Regions from separate parts of the Vibrio maritimus genome, predicted to be linked through region 2. Evidence: riboswitches for the same ligand, from Rfam matches in the RefSeq annotation. Region 2 holds a riboswitch; the other holds the start of a gene.
What was found. A riboswitch is a leader RNA that binds a small molecule or an ion and turns the genes downstream of it on or off. The one in region 2 is predicted to bind cyclic di-GMP.

Region 1: it holds a riboswitch for cyclic di-GMP, as region 2 does, so the genes downstream of both, LY387_RS10790 (TfoX/Sxy family DNA transformation protein) here and LY387_RS18820 (hypothetical protein) in region 2, are expected to answer to the same signal.

Annotation. Positions count from the first base shown of each region.
Region 1 is NZ_CP090438.1:2,373,273-2,381,628, forward strand. It holds gene LY387_RS10770 (Ig-like domain-containing protein) at 1-2,104, opposite strand, end outside; gene torR (two-component system response regulator TorR) at 2,379-3,089, opposite strand; gene torD (molecular chaperone TorD) at 3,371-4,024, shown strand; gene purR (HTH-type transcriptional repressor PurR) at 4,362-5,366, shown strand; cyclic di-GMP riboswitch class I at 5,546-5,634, shown strand; gene LY387_RS10790 (TfoX/Sxy family DNA transformation protein) at 5,752-6,342, shown strand; gene LY387_RS10795 (TVP38/TMEM64 family protein) at 6,461-7,144, shown strand; gene LY387_RS10800 (DUF2007 domain-containing protein) at 7,145-7,477, shown strand; gene LY387_RS10805 (alpha/beta fold hydrolase) at 7,458-8,255, opposite strand.
Region 2 is NZ_CP090439.1:480,019-488,374, forward strand. It holds gene LY387_RS18815 (beta-N-acetylhexosaminidase) at 1-1,717, opposite strand, end outside; gene LY387_RS18820 (hypothetical protein) at 1,946-3,046, opposite strand; cyclic di-GMP riboswitch class I at 3,062-3,144, opposite strand; gene LY387_RS18825 (HD domain-containing phosphohydrolase) at 3,272-6,106, opposite strand; gene LY387_RS18830 (ABC transporter transmembrane domain-containing protein) at 6,307-7,929, shown strand; gene LY387_RS18835 (ABC transporter transmembrane domain-containing protein) at 7,922-8,356, shown strand, end outside.

The sequences.
Region 1 (8,356 bases), on a different replicon from region 2:
CGACCATTCCGCCTTGCACATACGGATGTTCCGGTGCCATGGTAAGGTACATGTCGCCGCCCGTTCTCGCTTCGATAGCTTGTAGTGCACGCGGCAAGCGCGCTTGGATTTGACTGCCGTGGACGAGATTTGAGCCGCTTTCGTAATCAACATCCAATCCATCAAACCCCCACTCATTGATGATCTCGGACAAGCTCGAGACAAACGCTGTTTCATCCGCGTCTGTGTTCAGTGTTATCGTACCTTCAGCGCCACCAAGCGACAGAACGATAATCTTACCTTCCGTTTGCAAGTCTTTGATGTCTTGTTTGAACTGAACGGGATCTATCGGCGCACAGCTCGAGTAGATGTCACCATTGTAGAGATTAAAATGCACCGTACCATTACTGTTACGATCATTGTCAGCAAAAGCAATGTCGATAATGTCCCAGTCTTTCGACATTTGGTTAAGTGGGATTGGACAGCCCGCACCATTGACAAAGTTGTGCCAGTAGCCGATGAGCTTATGTTTCGGTTGGACTACAGATTTTGCCGACACGCCAACGCTAGCAGACGTCACCGTATTCCCTTGCAGATCCGTGCTGATGACACTCAATTGATAGTTCCCTATGGTCGTTGGCGTCCAAGAGAACTGATACGGCGCTGTGGTGTCACCGCTGACCAAAAGACCATTCGCGTAGAGTTCAACCTTAGCCACCTCACTCTGCAGGGAGCTGACATTCGCATTCACAGTCACAGCTTTGCCAATCGCGACGACATCGCCAGAAGAAGGAGAAGTAATCGTAGCGACCATAGGTTGATCAGTCACTGATACCCTTGTGTTTAACTGATTGCTGTTACCTTCATTGTCAGTAGCAATGACCTGTAAATCTACAGAGCCCTGTCCCACCGCATTCCACGTCCATTGATAAGGTGATGCCGTCACTAAGCCTATTGACGTACCATTCACGAATGCCTCAGCATCGGCAACTGTTCCATCTAGATCCTCAATATTCGCAAGGATAGTGACATCACTTCCTAATAGAACCGTTTCGCCTTCTACCGGTGAAATAAGTTCAATATTTGGTGCTGTCGCACAGGCACCCTGTCCACTCCAGGCATCTTGCCAGTACTGTCCAACGCCAGGCTCATAAGCCCATGCCGAGTCAGATGAACACCAGCCGCCAACAAGACACTGATAGAGCTCGCCATTGTTGACCACATTCTGCCCGGTTGCGTAGCTACTGCCAGCGATATAGTTTGTCGCACCTGAGCATTTACCTCCTGCCGATGCTATGGCTTCAACCGTGATAACTTGCGACTGGGACGTCGCGCCTTTATCGTCTGTCGCAACGGCTTGTATCGTATAGCTGCCCGCAGCGGTTGATATCCAATCCATGACCCAAGGAGCGACGGTCACAGACTTTTCTAGTGCACCATTGACACTAAATTCAACCTTGCTAATGGTACCATCCGAGTCTGAGGGCTCTGCGGTAAACTGGACACTATCTCCTACCGAAACTTGAGTCTTCGAACTGGTCAAGGTAACAACAGGTGGTTGATTAGATGCGTCTACGACTGAGAATGTCTGAGCCGATTGTGTCGACGCACCTTTATCATCAATGGCTGTCACTACCAGTTCATAATTGCCACTTTCCGTCAACCAAGTTACTTGGTAAGGAGCGCTCGACAGCACTGCCAGTTGCGCCCCTTGCAGCTCAAATATCACCTCTCGAACTTCCCCATCACTGTCTTCGGCCAATGCAGAGAAGGTGACTTGGTTTCCTGAGGCTAACTGTGCGTTGGAGGCTGGAGAAGTAATCGTCACTGAGGGAGCAGCGTTTGTGCCACCAGCATCACAGGCCCCTATTAATGACCATTCTTGATAAGGTTCGGAGTGGTTAACAGGGTTAGCGTTCAGGTTCCACCAGTTCGCTTGGTACGCCGATGATTGCCATTGAACTTGAGCGCCACCGTTGTAACTTGTGCCGTCGTCCCAAATAGGAAAACTGTCACACTGTACTGCCAAGCTTGGTGCAGAAAACAGTAAACTCGAGGTAAGCATCAGCGACAAATTCACTGACCGTTTAAATATTGGAATAGAGCCTAATTGTAGCTTGGTCATGGAAAATCCTTTTGTTGAACCAAAGAATGTCGTTGCCAATCAATGCTGCCCAATAGAGGCAGTTCAACGGAAACGACGCCACTTTCAAACTAGCTCAGGTTTATAGAGTCTTTTTCCGACTCAGAAAGCACCGACTTCTCACGCGAGTCAGTTAACAAAAATAGTTACAAGTTGCATATACAACGACCAAGTATCTCTACATTGCTCCCATAAAAAAGCTCCAGCTATCAAAGAGACAACTGGAGCATTTTCTATCACTACACGCTAGCCGACTTTAATCACCAGCAAACATGTAGCCCTCGCCATGGACAGTGATAAATATCTGTGGATTCTTTGGATCTGATTCCATCTTGGCACGCATGCGACGGATAAGAACATCAATGGTTCTATCGTTCGGCGCATCAACTCGATGACTGATCATATTGAGGATACGCTCACGGCTCAGAACTTGATTTGGATACGTTGAGAGTGCAACTAACAATTCATATTCAGCCTTGGTCAGTTTTACAGGGTCGCCATTATTCGTCAGTGAACGACGCTGCTTATCGAACGTCCATTCACCAAAGTGAACCACATGCTCGTTTTGCACTGACTCTTCAAGTACTGGCTGTTTGCGCGCTAGTGAAATACGCCACAATAGGTTTTTTACTCGCACTAACAGTTCACGTAGCTCAAACGGCTTAGTGACATAGTCGTCTGCACCCATCTCAAGGCCAACAATACGGTCAATACTATCGGTGCGACCGGTCACCAAAATGATTCCAATGTCTGACTGACTTCTTAACTCTCTTGTCAGCATCAAACCATCTTCACCAGGGAGGTTAATATCTAACATAACGAGATCGATACTGGATTCTTCCAGCACCTGACGCATCGTCTGACCATCTTCAGCTTCGCTAACCAAGTAGCCTTCATTTTCGAAGTAGCCAGCCAGCTTACTGCGAGTGACTACGTCATCTTCTACAACCAAAACGTGATATTTCATCTGTGGTTTCTCAATCTTGTCATGACAGGGACATTCTATTCATAAACATTCACAATTCTAGTCTACATCCCCTCATAGGCATGGAAACCTTACTATTTTTTGATTCAAAACAACCAAAACGATTGCGTCTCATATGCAACGAATACTCGTGTTAACTTACCCTTAAAGAAATTAATTTTTGTCTTATTTTTTCATAAGTTAACTCAATTTTTCACACAACAAGTTATTGCTATTCATCTTTATTGGCTAAAATAGAGTTATCATTTTTGGAGATTATTCAAATGCAAGAAATCAAAGCATTTAATGAGCAACGCGCAGAAATCTATTGGTGGCTTTCAAGCCTATTCGCTGCCGAGCTCACTGATGATGAACTCAACAAATACCATAGCCCTGAAATTCGCTCTTTCTTATCTGGCTTAGGAGAAAACCCTTCCCTAAAAGAACCCATTCAGGTCTTTACAGAGTCCTTGAACCGCCTTCAAGTCAGAGAAGACGCACAATTAGAGCTTTCTGCCGATTTTTGCGATCTATTTTTAAAGTCGGACAAGCATGGCGCATTGCCTTATGCCTCTATGTATATTGGTAAGTCTGGTCTTTTAAATGATCAACCTGCACAGGATATGGCTGACCTGTTAGCTAAGCACAGTGTGGCAGTGAATAAGGACTTAAATGAGCCAGCGGATCACCTCGCGATCGAGCTAGATTTTCTAGGCAACTTAATCATTCGCTCCAATGAGCTTGAAGCGGAAGCACATATGAACGATGCGCTGCACGAGCAAGCAGAGTTCATCAAGAACTACTTGATGACATGGCTACCTCAGTTTGTTGCGAAATGCCAAACCAACGACGAGTTTGGGTTTTATGCCTCTGCCGCTAAACTACTCGAAGCATTCTGCCAACTTGACTACACCTACCTAGAGGGTGAGCAAGGCTAGCCAACCTTAAAGCGCAAATCATTTGCATCACATCTGTGAGAATTAATTTGCGCTTTAGTTATAAATTTATTGGATAAGTCATTGCCAGCGCCCAAACCTAAGTCTACAATCCGCCGTTTAAATGCAAATGCCCTTGGCATTCAACGCGGACTTGTGTCCAAAAACACCTGTTGAAATCTACGCTCTGAGCTTTTTTCGCCGTGGCTTGCATGCAACTTTCGGTTTTCGCAGCCAAATACTATGTTTACAACAACATAGCGTTATATGTTTGCAAAGACCACTATACTTGAAGCGGTACCAACGTTAATTATCAAGCCGCGACTAATAGGATATCACTATGGCAACTATTAAAGATGTCGCCCGCCTTGCAGGCGTTTCAACGACCACAGTATCCCACGTTATTAATAAGACTCGCTTTGTTGCTGAAGCAACTCAAGAAAAAGTGATGGCGGCGGTCGACGAACTCAACTACGCACCAAGCGCCGTTGCACGTAGCTTAAAATGTAACTCAACGAAAACCATTGGTATGTTAGTGACTCAATCAACTAACCTGTTCTTTTCTGAGGTTATCGATGGTGTTGAGAGCTACTGCTACCGCCAAGGCTACACGCTGATCCTATGTAACACTGGTGGTGTGTATGAAAAGCAACGCGATTACATTCGCATGCTGGCAGAGAAACGCGTGGATGGCATCCTCGTGATGTGCTCTGATCTTACCGAAGAGCTGCTAGAGATGCTTGATCGTCACGCCGACATTCCTAAAGTTATCATGGACTGGGGCCCAGAAAGCTCACAAGCGGACAAGATCATCGATAACTCCGAAGAAGGCGGTTATCTCGCAACGAAGTTCCTGATTGAAAAAGGTCACACTGATATTGCTTGTCTAAGCGGTCACTTGGAGAAAGCCGTGTGCCAAGAGCGTATCATCGGTTACAAACGTGCCCTTGCTGAGGCAGGTATCGAGATGAAAGACGATCGTATTCTTGAAGGCAACTTCGAATGCGATACAGCGGTTATCGCAGCTAACCGTATTGCTGCAATGGAAGACCGACCTACCGCTATCTTCTGTTTCAACGACACCATGGCGTTTGGCCTGATGAGTCGCCTACAACAACTGGGTGTGCGCGTACCTGAGGACATCTCTGTCATTGGTTACGATAATATCGAGCTGGCTGAGTACTTCTCGCCACCTCTAACCACGGTTCACCAACCTAAACGTCGTGTCGGTAAAAACGCGTTTGAGATTCTATTAGAACGAATCAAAGATAAAGGTCATGAAAAGCGCATTTTCGAAATGCACCCAGAGATTGTTGAACGAGACTCTGTCAAAAGCCTTACATAATGCTGACAAAAGTGCCTTTCCAGGCACTTTTTTTTGAACCCCATTCAAGTTTTCTTCTCTCGATTGTTAGTTTTTTACGCACCCTCAAGCACAAATAACCCACCATTATTTGAACCAACATCACATTTTTGCAACTGAGTAATCATAGGCTTATGTCGTTTTCATTTATTCTAATGAAGTCACGCACAGGGCAAACCATCTGAAAGGGTGGGACGCAAAGCCTCCGGCCTAAACCAATTTTTAATTGATAGGTAGCGGGGTTGCCGATGGCAAGGGGAGAAGACTCAGTTATGGCATATGCCTAACAGAGCTCTGACACCTGATTGCTATACTCTCGGACCTGATTCTGGTGACACAATCAATAACACCGAGAAAAGAATAAAGCATGGATAATCCTATACTAAAAAATTCAATGCAATTATTCGCTCAGCTTGGAAGAGTAAAGTCTCGCTCCATGTTTGGGGGATTTGGCATCTTCGTAGATGATACGATGTTTGCCTTAGCAGTGAATAACAAATTACATATCAGAACTAACCGTCAGACCGTATCCACCTTCAAAAAACTGGGTTACAAGCCTTATGTTTATAAAAAGCGTGGATTTCCCGTTGTTACTAAGTACTTCGCGTTACCTGAAGACTGTTGGCAAGATCAAGAAGGTATTCTCGATCACGCTAAACAGGCACTCGAGTTCGCGAAAACTGAGAAAGAGCAACAATCCGAAGCGAAACCTAATCGCCTGAAAGACCTTCCGAATCTTCGCCTTGCCACTGAGCGCATGCTCAAAAAAGCAGGCATTGAATCAGTGGTTGAACTTCAGGATCATGGTTCGGTTGAGGCTTTCAAGGCCATTCAGAGAACCCATTCAAGTACCGTAGGTTTAGAGCTTTTATGGGCTCTTGAAGGTGCGATAAATGGTACTCATTGGTCTGTGATTCCTCAGACTAAAAGAGACGAACTGGCTAGCTTAATTAATTAAGTTACGGTCATCTCGAGAAAAAATCAGCCTTATGGCTGATTTTTTTGTATTAGTTGAAAGGAAAAACATACTCAGCCTTTCTACTACACTAATACTGAGTCATCAAAAGGATATCGTCATGAGCAAGAAGCTGATACTAGGATTGGTTTTGGTTGCTGTCGTCATTTATTTGGGCATCAACTTTGGTCAACATCTCACACTAGAAAACGCAAAAGTACAGCAAGTAGCACTGAGTGAATACATCAATGAGAACTTTGTGGCTGCTGCCCTCACCTATTTCTTCGCTTACATAGCGATTACTGCATTCTCTGTTCCAGGCGCTGCCGTGGTTACCTTACTTGGCGCAGCACTGTTTGGCTTTTGGACTAGTTTACTGCTTGTTTCATTTGCGAGTACCATAGGCGCTACATTGGCATTCTTGAGCAGTCGCTTCCTACTTCGCGATTGGGTACAAAGTAAGTTCGGTTCGAAACTTGAGACGATCAATAAAGGTGTCGAAAAAGACGGTGCTTTCTATCTATTTTCTCTAAGACTCATTCCTGTGTTCCCATTTTTCTTGATTAACTTATTAATGGGTCTCACGCCAATTCGAGTCTCTAAATATTACTTGGTGAGTCAACTGGGTATGTTGCCAGGAACTGCAGTCTACCTCAATGCGGGTACTCAGCTAGCGAATATTGACAGTCTATCCGGTATTGTTTCCCCTACCGTGTTGGCATCATTTGCCCTACTCGGTTTGTTCCCACTTATTGCTAAATGGATTATGGGAAAAATCTCTCGCTCGCCACAGGTACAGGAATAGATGAAGATATTTGTAGGCAATAACCCACCAGAAACACATATTGTCCAACAGCAGTTGATGGCTGAAGGTATCGAGTGTGAAGTACGAGGCGAAGGTGTTTTCGGGTTACGAGGGGAAGTACCGTTTGACGAAAATTCACTACCCTACGTTTGGCTTTTCAACAAAGAGCAAGAAATGATGGCACGAGCTGTCATTCAAGATTGGCAAAAACAGGCTGAGAAAAGCGGTAACGTGCCGTGGGTATGTCCAGCTTGCCATGAGACTAACGAAGCGCAATTTGGCGTCTGCTGGAACTGTCAGACGCCACAAACAGCTACGATGCCACAGACTTAATGAAATCTATTGAGTGCTTATTGAACTCTTCTGGACGCTCAACATTGCACACATGACCACAATCTTTGATCTCTAATAGACGGCTGGACTTATGTTCAGCCACCATCTCTTTGACTGGCTTAATAAACATATAGTCTTTATCACCCATCAGATACAAAGTCGGAATCGGCAACTCTCGGTCTTTAAAGTAGCGGTTGAGAGGGTTCACTTCTGTCGTTAGACGATACCAACGCTTAAACTCTTTTTGGCACAATTTTTTCGCTTCACGGACGAATAGCAGCCTTGATTCTTTTTGGCCTTTTTGCGGCATAACAATGTACGCAAACAAGCTGTAAAGCCACATATAAGGGATAATGTGCTTACTCCAGTTGCCAATTTTCACCAGAATTTGCGATCGAGTATTAAAGCGAGTGACTGCACCACCTAAGACCATGGAACGAACTCTAGAGTGTGCCAACTCGGCAATATTGCGCACAATAATCGTTCCCAAAGACATACCGACAAAATGAGCTGACTGAATCTTAAGATGATCAAGTACTTTGACGATATCCAGCGTCACCTCTTTAAAGGTGTACTTGTTCGACATAATGTCTTTAAGGAGTTGGTTTGACTTACCGTGACCGCGCAGATCAATAAACAGCAGGTTAAAGTGCTCTCGGTAAGCTCGAATCTGTTTAAACCATATGTTTGAGCTTCCGCCTGCCCCATGTACGAATACCACCCACTCATTACTCGTTGGGTGCTGATAAGTTTTATGGAATAGCAAGCTCTCTGACATAGTTCTCAAGTTTCGTGATGTATGTGGGCGTTACGTTACCATAATTCGCCGTTTTACGGACAAAAACTAACAGGAATTTTGGTAAAAATGATTTACAAGTG
Region 2 (8,356 bases):
CTTTAACAAACTCAGTCCAAACTAGCGCTTGCGTCCCAATCACTTGCTGGCTGTTCTCAATGTTAGATGGCTCAAACTGATAGGCGGTTTTAAGATCAATCGTGCCCGCCCACAATACACCCGTTTCATTGATGTCTTTATTCCAAGCCATATCTAGGTAAGTCGCTTGAGCAGGGCACATAATAACCGGGTACCCCGCTTTTGCTGCTTTTTGTCCCTCTGCACTATTTGACCATGCACAAACCGTCGCATTGTTGGTAATTTTGTTGCCGTGACTCGCTTCCTCCCAAACTGCAATTCGTCTGCCTTTATCTGCTATGTATCGCTCTAGATGCGAAATCAAGTGTCCTTCAAGTTGTCTAACATCTTCAAACTCTAGCTCCGTGGCTTTCTGACTACAGGCTGGAGATTTCTCCCACACATGAGCAGGTACCTCATCCCCACCTAAATGAATCACCTCAGACGGGAACATCTCACACACCTCATCAAGGATAGTTTCGAGTACTTCATAAGTCGCTGGCAGGCCCGGGTTGAGAACGTTATCTTGATATTGCTGAATCGAAACATAGTCAGAAGTGTCTTCTTTCTCAATCAGCAAATGAGGAAGCGCCATAATGAGAGCACGCGCATGTCCTGGTATATCGACCTCAGGAATGACAGTGATCTCTCGCGCCTTCGCATACGCAACCACTTCTGCTATTTGCGCTTTAGTAAAGAAGCCGCCATATCGATTCGAACCAGACCCAAACTGCGGAGGCTGAATCTCGCCCTCTCCGCGCCATGCACCTAACTTGGTAAGCATCGGATAGGCGTCAATTTCCATTCTCCATGCTTCATCATCGGTTAGATGCCAATGGAAGGTGTTGAGCTTTAGCCAAACCATCTGGTCAATGACAGACTTGACCGTATCGATGTCGTGAAATGAGCGAGCACAATCAAGAAACTGACCTCGGTAAGAGTATTGAGGCGCATCTGTAATCACCACACAATCAACTGTATCTCGTCCTGTTACCACTAATTGAGCTAGCGTCACAGCACCATAAAGAAAGCCGCTAGAGCTTGACGCCTCTATCTTTACAGACTCCTCGCTGATGGTAAGTTGATAAGCCTCTTCTGCTAATTGCTTTGACTCAACAAAAGAAACCAGAGGATTAGCGTTAGTCTGTTCAAACTGGGTATCACTAAACTGTTGTGTCAGCCAAGAGATCGCATTGTGAGAGACTTTATTCGCCAAACTCATCGACACAGAGTTTTGCCAAATGAATGTGCCTTGCTTTGCCACTACTAGATTGGGCTGAGGAATCACACCGGCTTTTGGTGCTGGCATTGGTTGTACATTCAGTTTAAGCGATTCAGGCTGGGGCATGCTATGGCTGCCAATAGCAACCTCGATGAATTCCTTACCTACTTTCAAGTAAGGTCCGTTAGGTCTTTCTGACAGATTAAACAGCCCGCTGGTATTACTCTCAATCGTTACTGTCCAACTTTCACCAGCAGCAATTCTCATTCCTTCAAGTGGGGTAAGTTCAATATGAGAGCCAACTTGGCTTTTCACTACACCATTGACCACTTTACTTTTATCTAAAAATCGCGGCATATCAAAACACAATACAAAATCATGGAGCTGCGAGTCCGTTCTGTTCTCTAGAACAATGTGGAGCTTTAGCGATTGAGTTTCGTTGTTTACCACTTCGAAGTGCAGTGTTAGATTACTCACGATATTTCCTTATTACTCGGCTACTGGCGGGGAAGTTACATTTAGATCTGGCAACTATCCAACCTGGGTTCGATAACTTCAACTAAGAGTATCAATCGGTAATATCACTGTCGGTAGGCAGTATGAGATTAATTGAAAAGTGCGAGTGATCGTTGATTATTTAAAACTGACAGGCATTAAAAGCGAAAAACCCCGCAGAGCGGGGTTTTTATGGTCATATATCAAGACTTATTCAATGACCGCAAACGCAGCATAGCCGTCACTGTTCATACCAAACACGTAGTATTGGTCTCCATACGAGTAAATACCGTTGACCTTACTCATATACTCTGTTTTGGTTTGCGCGTCATTCATTTCAGCATTATAAGAATCTGCAAACTCCGTCTTACTGAGTGCTTCTATATCAACGTTCTTATAGGCACCTTCCACATTTAAGGAGATTGGCGCCTTTATCGAAGGATTAGTTTTACCGTTCGCAATGCGTTTGCCAGAACCTAGCACTTCTAGGTGAACTTCCTCACCGTTTTTACAAGCACTGTTACACGAAGGTTTTGAACCTGGTTTTAACTTCCAATAAGTAGGAATACGGGTTCCCTTCGCTATATAGTTCTCATCTTCAACGAATGAAGGGTCGTTAGCGTTGTATGATTTGAAGTAAATGTCATGCTTCGCTCTTTGATAACCGACAATAAACAGACCATCATCTGACACATGCGTTCCTCTTGTATCCCAAGCCCAGTTGTTACCTTTAGAGGTACTCGTCGGTGACAGATTCATTTTCTTTGCCATCGCAAAACTTAGTTGGCCAGTGTTTTTATCAGCTAGAACGGCTCTTACTTGAGTTTGTGAAGAAGTGCGGTAGATAGACTTATTCTGTTTTTCGCTTGAAGTACCAATCGCTACTTTGACATTCTTACGAATTAATTGAAGGCTCGAAACGTCATAGTTTGGACTTGTGATGTCTTCAACCGAAAAAACCTCATCATATGGCTGCTTCCATAGTGCCGATGTACTTACCTCATCTAACTCCACAGATAATTTGTCATCACACGTAGGGCTTAGTGATTCTAGTACTGTTGAATCACCCGATAAATCACCGCTCACGACGATGTTCTTCCAGCCTCTATTTAATGTCTTTCCATTAGAATCTAACTCACAATCAGTGTCCGAAATATTCGCTCTAATGACAGCAAGTGCAGAGGAATCATTTATAGCAAAGGAGCGATACTCCCCTTTGATATCAGAAATATAAAAATCAATAGCAGCAAAAGATGGTGCAGAGAACGCCAAGAGAATACTTGTCGTAGCAAAGGTCTGTTTGAGGTTCATAGTGCTTTCCTTGTCATGTGCAACCCGGCTTACTCTAACCTCATAAGAGTCCCGTGGCTTTCCGTCCTGCCCTCGCGAACAGTTTGGCATTGATAAAGTCGTTGCTAATGTTAGTACTTTAGTAGTACTTTGCTGACACTTTTGATAGTAATGTGATAACAATCAAAATATGTGCAATAGCGCATAGAAAGTTGTTGATATACATTCTTGTTTTTGCAGCATAACTTACAAAAACGCCGCTATATTTACTTCATCAATCTGCTCCTCGAGCATGTATTCTCGTGCAAACCTCAAATACACACCAGACGTCAAAAATAGTCTGAACAAGGATTCATCTAGGTGGTTATCTTTAACCATATAACTCATGATCTTAAGTGACTCTGACAGTGTTTTCGCTTTTTTATAAGGACGGTCAGCGCTAGTTAAAGCTTCAAATACATCTGCAATCGCCATAACCCTTGCTGCTAGCGGCATCTCCTCTCCTTTGAGTCCCATCGGATAGCCTGTGCCATCCATTTTTTCATGGTGTCCACCAGCAATAGAGGCGACATTTTGCATATGTGCAGGGAACGGCAAAGATTCTAGAATTTGAATCGTTTGAATGATGTGATCATTAATGATGAAGCGTTCCTCTTCTGTGAGCGTTCCCCTACGTGTCGATAGATTGTACACCTCACCCTGATTCGCTTTGTATTGGGTTGGCTTCATCGTGAAACGTGGATCGCTTTGGTGAGGGGTATCCCAAGATATGAGGTGCTCAGGCATGTTAGCCAATAGCGTTTCTTGTTGGGGGAGTTGCTCTTCTGTTTGATGGCGCTGCCTCTCAACCCAAGAAATGCCCTTGCGTTTACTTAAGGTACGTATCCAACGAGTTTTCGCTATTCGCTCCAACCGCTTAAGGTCTTCATCACTGACAAATTCACCCCCGATATTAAGCGACGCGATGAAGTCAAAATCATCATCAATTTGTGTATGCAGTTCCTCCAGAACACGCTTTGCTTCTTGACTCAATTCGCCAAAACTTTCCTTCAACAACATAATTTCTTTATCTCGCTTAATCACTTCAAAACGAGTTCTGATTTCATGTATTCGGTCATAGATGGTTTCGAGCTTCGTGGATTTATCAACCACATGTTCAGGCGTAGTGATCTTGCCGCAGTCATGTAGCCAAGCTGCCATTTTCAGCTCTTGCCACTCTTTCTCATTAAGGTGAAAGTCATTAAACGGCTCTAATGTGGATTCGTGCGCCGCTTGTGTTAGCCATTCAGTTAAGACAGGTACTCGCTGACAGTGATTACCTGTATACGGCGATTTTTTATCAAGTGAGCCAGCAAATACTTGAATGAAGGAGTCCAAAAGAGCTCGCTGAGACTCCAGCATTTGCTGAGTTTCAATTGCAATAGATACGTAACCAAGTAGCGTCTGCAAATAGTCGGAATACTCTCGATAAATCGATTCTGCACCTCCCTTCTCAAACATCAGACCAAGTGCACCAATAACGACCTCTTCTCTATTTTTCAGCGGTATGTATATCACTTCACTTTTTTCGGGAAGACTTGCTTCAAATTGCAGATGGTTGAGCTCGTGTAGTGGGAAAACCTGACCCTGTTTATTTACAAAAACATGTTCAATAAACCGAGCAGCATCTTGCGTGGAAATACTTTTAGCGTGAACATTTTGAGCCCTATTAAACTGGACAACATGAGGAACCAACTCATCACTTTTCACATCAAGTAAGTACAGCAATACTCCATCAGCAGAGACTGAGGCAGCTGTGTTGCCGCACACCAGTTCAAGCATGCTGTCTAGGTCTTGTTGACGTGCGATACCATCCGTCAGCGTAATAAATCGAGATATCGTCGCTTGAGTCGACATTTGGGCATGATTCAATTCTTGTATCTCTTTGATATAACTATGCGGGAGTGGTGAAGTATCGAACGAGAAGTTCTCAATTGCTTTCGCTTTTTCGGTCGCTTTCACAATAGGCTTTGAGATAAGCCTTGAGACCAAGTAAATACAGGGCAACATCAGCAGCAACACTATCAAAGACGCATACAAGGTTTGCTGCTTTATCAATAGTCCTTCATCAAATATTGATGACGCCTTTGTCGCCATTAACAAATGGATGTGCTCACTATTCATCGGTTTGATGGTAACGATGCGCCCAAACCAATTTTCTTTCTGAAATTCAAAGCGCCCGAGCTCAACACCTCCTTTTTTTCGGTCTATCGCATGTGGGACAATGTCTCGATTAATATCAGCGATCTGCAAAATGTCACCATTGTTTTCACTACTAAGACCGCTAGAAAACGCGTACACAGCGCCATCGTCGTTATACAGCACTCTGATAGAAGATTCGTTGGTCAGTGTATCTTGCAAACTTTGGTGTAGATCTTTGAGCATGACATGAACAGAAACTCTCAGCCCTTGCTGATTTACCTGTGATATTACAACCCCCATTGCAGTGGAGTTAGCGAGCTTAGTCGGTTTGGAAATCGTATTACGCCCTGGGATTACTGACGAGTTATCTTGATAAGCTAGGTGAAACTCTTCCTCATTGACCTCTAGCCTCTCAACAAAGTTGAGGCTGCTATCGTAGGTATAAACCTCAACTACGCCACCAATCTCATGCGCCACGATATATCGCGATTGCTGATTGTTAATCACGATATCAGGTGTCAAGTCTTCTGATACTCGCTTTACGATCACGCTATCACCATCTTTGAAAGAAAAGGTGTAGGTCTGCACATGATCAAACCGTGAGAGCAAATGAATCACTTCTGGTACAACCCGTAACCGCTCAAACCCAACAGAGGCATTGAGGCTATGGCTGTTAGAGAAACTACCCAGTGCAGAGAACGCTGTGCCATAGTGACTATTTAATTGGTACTTAGTTTGCTCAGCGATTCGTTCAAATATCTTACTATTGGCCTTAAAAATCACCTCTGACATCGCTTTGTTACTGAGTGCCATCTGCGTTCCAGATGCAATAGCAACAACGAATATAATGATGGTGACGATATGAACATGGATTGGAAACGACCTTTTCGAGATTTTCATTACATTCCCTGTAAACTGAGCGCTCTTGTTTAAAAATAGAACTTTTCTCATCCTCACGTTCAAATTAATCCTCGATATAAGACTCAAATCTTCAACTTCAAAAATACAATTCCGTTAGATAACATTTTCCTTCGTTACTATTTGAAAGTTCGCTATTTCTGTCCGAATCTTAATTCATATGGTTCATAAGTGGATTACGTATGGAGACGACACTTTCAGCAGGCCTATCAAGTATAAGGAAAGTCCTTATACCCTCGATACTGATCAACATTCTTTCCCTAGCGGTTCCACTAACTGTTTTGCAGATCTATGACCGCATTATTCCAAACCAAAGTTATGGTACCGCGACGCTTTTGCTGTTTGGCGCTACTGTTGCCGTGCTTCTCGACGCATTTTTGCGTTTTGCGCGAAGTTGGATACTGGCGGCAGAATCCTCGAATATGGAAAAGGCTCGCTATGCCTCAGCTGTTCGCGTGCTCGCAAGCTCACCAACCGCAGAGATTAAAAAGCTGAAGGTTGGAGGCGTTCAGAATGGATTGGAGTCAATATCTAAGATCAAGGATATATATTCGGGCGGGTTACTATCGGGCTTGATTGATGTTCCATTCGCACTACTGTTTCTTTTCTTAATCTACTACGTCGGCGGGGCTTTAGTCCTCGTTCCTTTGACTGTCTGGGCGATTACCTTCTCAATCGTTTGGTTTTCGGGAAGAAGAGCCAAGCGTCGAAGTGAGAAACACGCTCAACTCGATGATCTCAGAGCTGGATTTCTCATTGGACTTTCTCGAAATCTACTTGGAATCAAACGTCAGGCAACAGAGTATCGTACCTACTCTACGTTTAAGAAACTAAACCAAAAATATCGACTCATCACCGCTGACGATGAGAGAAAGAACGCGTTTGCTCAAGAGTGTATTTATCTAGCATCTCTAGGGACATCGGTAGTCCTCGTTATCGCAGGTGCTTCACATGTGCTTTCAGGAGAGTTAACCACCGGTGGTTTAGCTGCTTGCTCTATTCTCGCTGGCAGAGCTGTCGCCCCATTAACAGCGCTCACAAATCTCAATATCCGCTACGCCAATATGCAAACCTCGATTCAAAGCGTGCAAGAGTTACTAAAGCTAACGCCACACAAAGAAGGGTTGAATAGAGATTTAACGTCTTTTAATCGAGTAGCTTATCAGAATGTCATATTCAAGCGGTACGGGAAAAATATCACTCTTAACACCGAACTCAGCCGTGGAGAGATATACCTAGTAGAACATTCCAATGGTGAAATTGCCGGACAGACACTCGCAGTGATGGCTGGAGTCAATACGGTCATTGACGGTGAAGTGAGCGTTGACCAAGTGGTTACGGATCCCAACTCGATGGCTACTATCACCTCTTATTTGGGTTCTCGTGGTTCGATCTTACAAGGATCAATCTTGGATAACTTGTGCGGATTTAATTCAGAGCTTTCTGAGCGTGCTTTGTCATACAGTAAACAACTTGGTCTTTATGATGTGTTGACTCAGCTCCCCGATGGCCTTGAGACTAAACTGGCAGACATGCCCACGATACCGCTCAGCCACAGCAGTATTCGTTTAATAAACCTGTGCTTCCAACTTGCTAAACCCACACCACTTCTATTGATAGATAAACCAGAAATTGATCTCGACATAGATACTTGGCCAAAGCTCGCTGCGGTCCTAGAGAACGAGTCTAGTAACGGTAGGACACTCGCTTTGGTCACTCACAATACGGTCTTCAAGCAATTGGCAAGTCAGACTATTAACGTAGATGAAACCAAAGAAAATCAACGAGGTGCATCAAATGAATAGTTTTGAAACCGCCTCACTAAAGTCTCTGAGACTACTCGACGTAAACAGCAACATTGACGTATTCGCCAATCAATGGGTGGAAGAGAATGGTCTGGCAGATCTACAAGACTACTTGAGCATGCTCGACCGCCTAAACGTCCCTTATAGAATCGTAGGCAGTGATGCGGCATTGGCTCAATACGAGTTTAAAGTTTCCGTCCATGTGTCGGAAACAGGCCTTGCAGCCTATCCACACAAAGAAGCAATGGAAGCAGCCTCTGCAGAGTGTGAATATATTGTCCTTCTTGAAGACTCTCCACCAGATAAACCGGATCCCAATTGGCTTGGCAGTCGCCTCGATGCATTTCGAAGTATTATTCCTAAAGTTGCGCTCGCCAGCTTGGTAGCAAACTTGTTCGCCCTTGCTATCCCGTTTATCACTATGTCT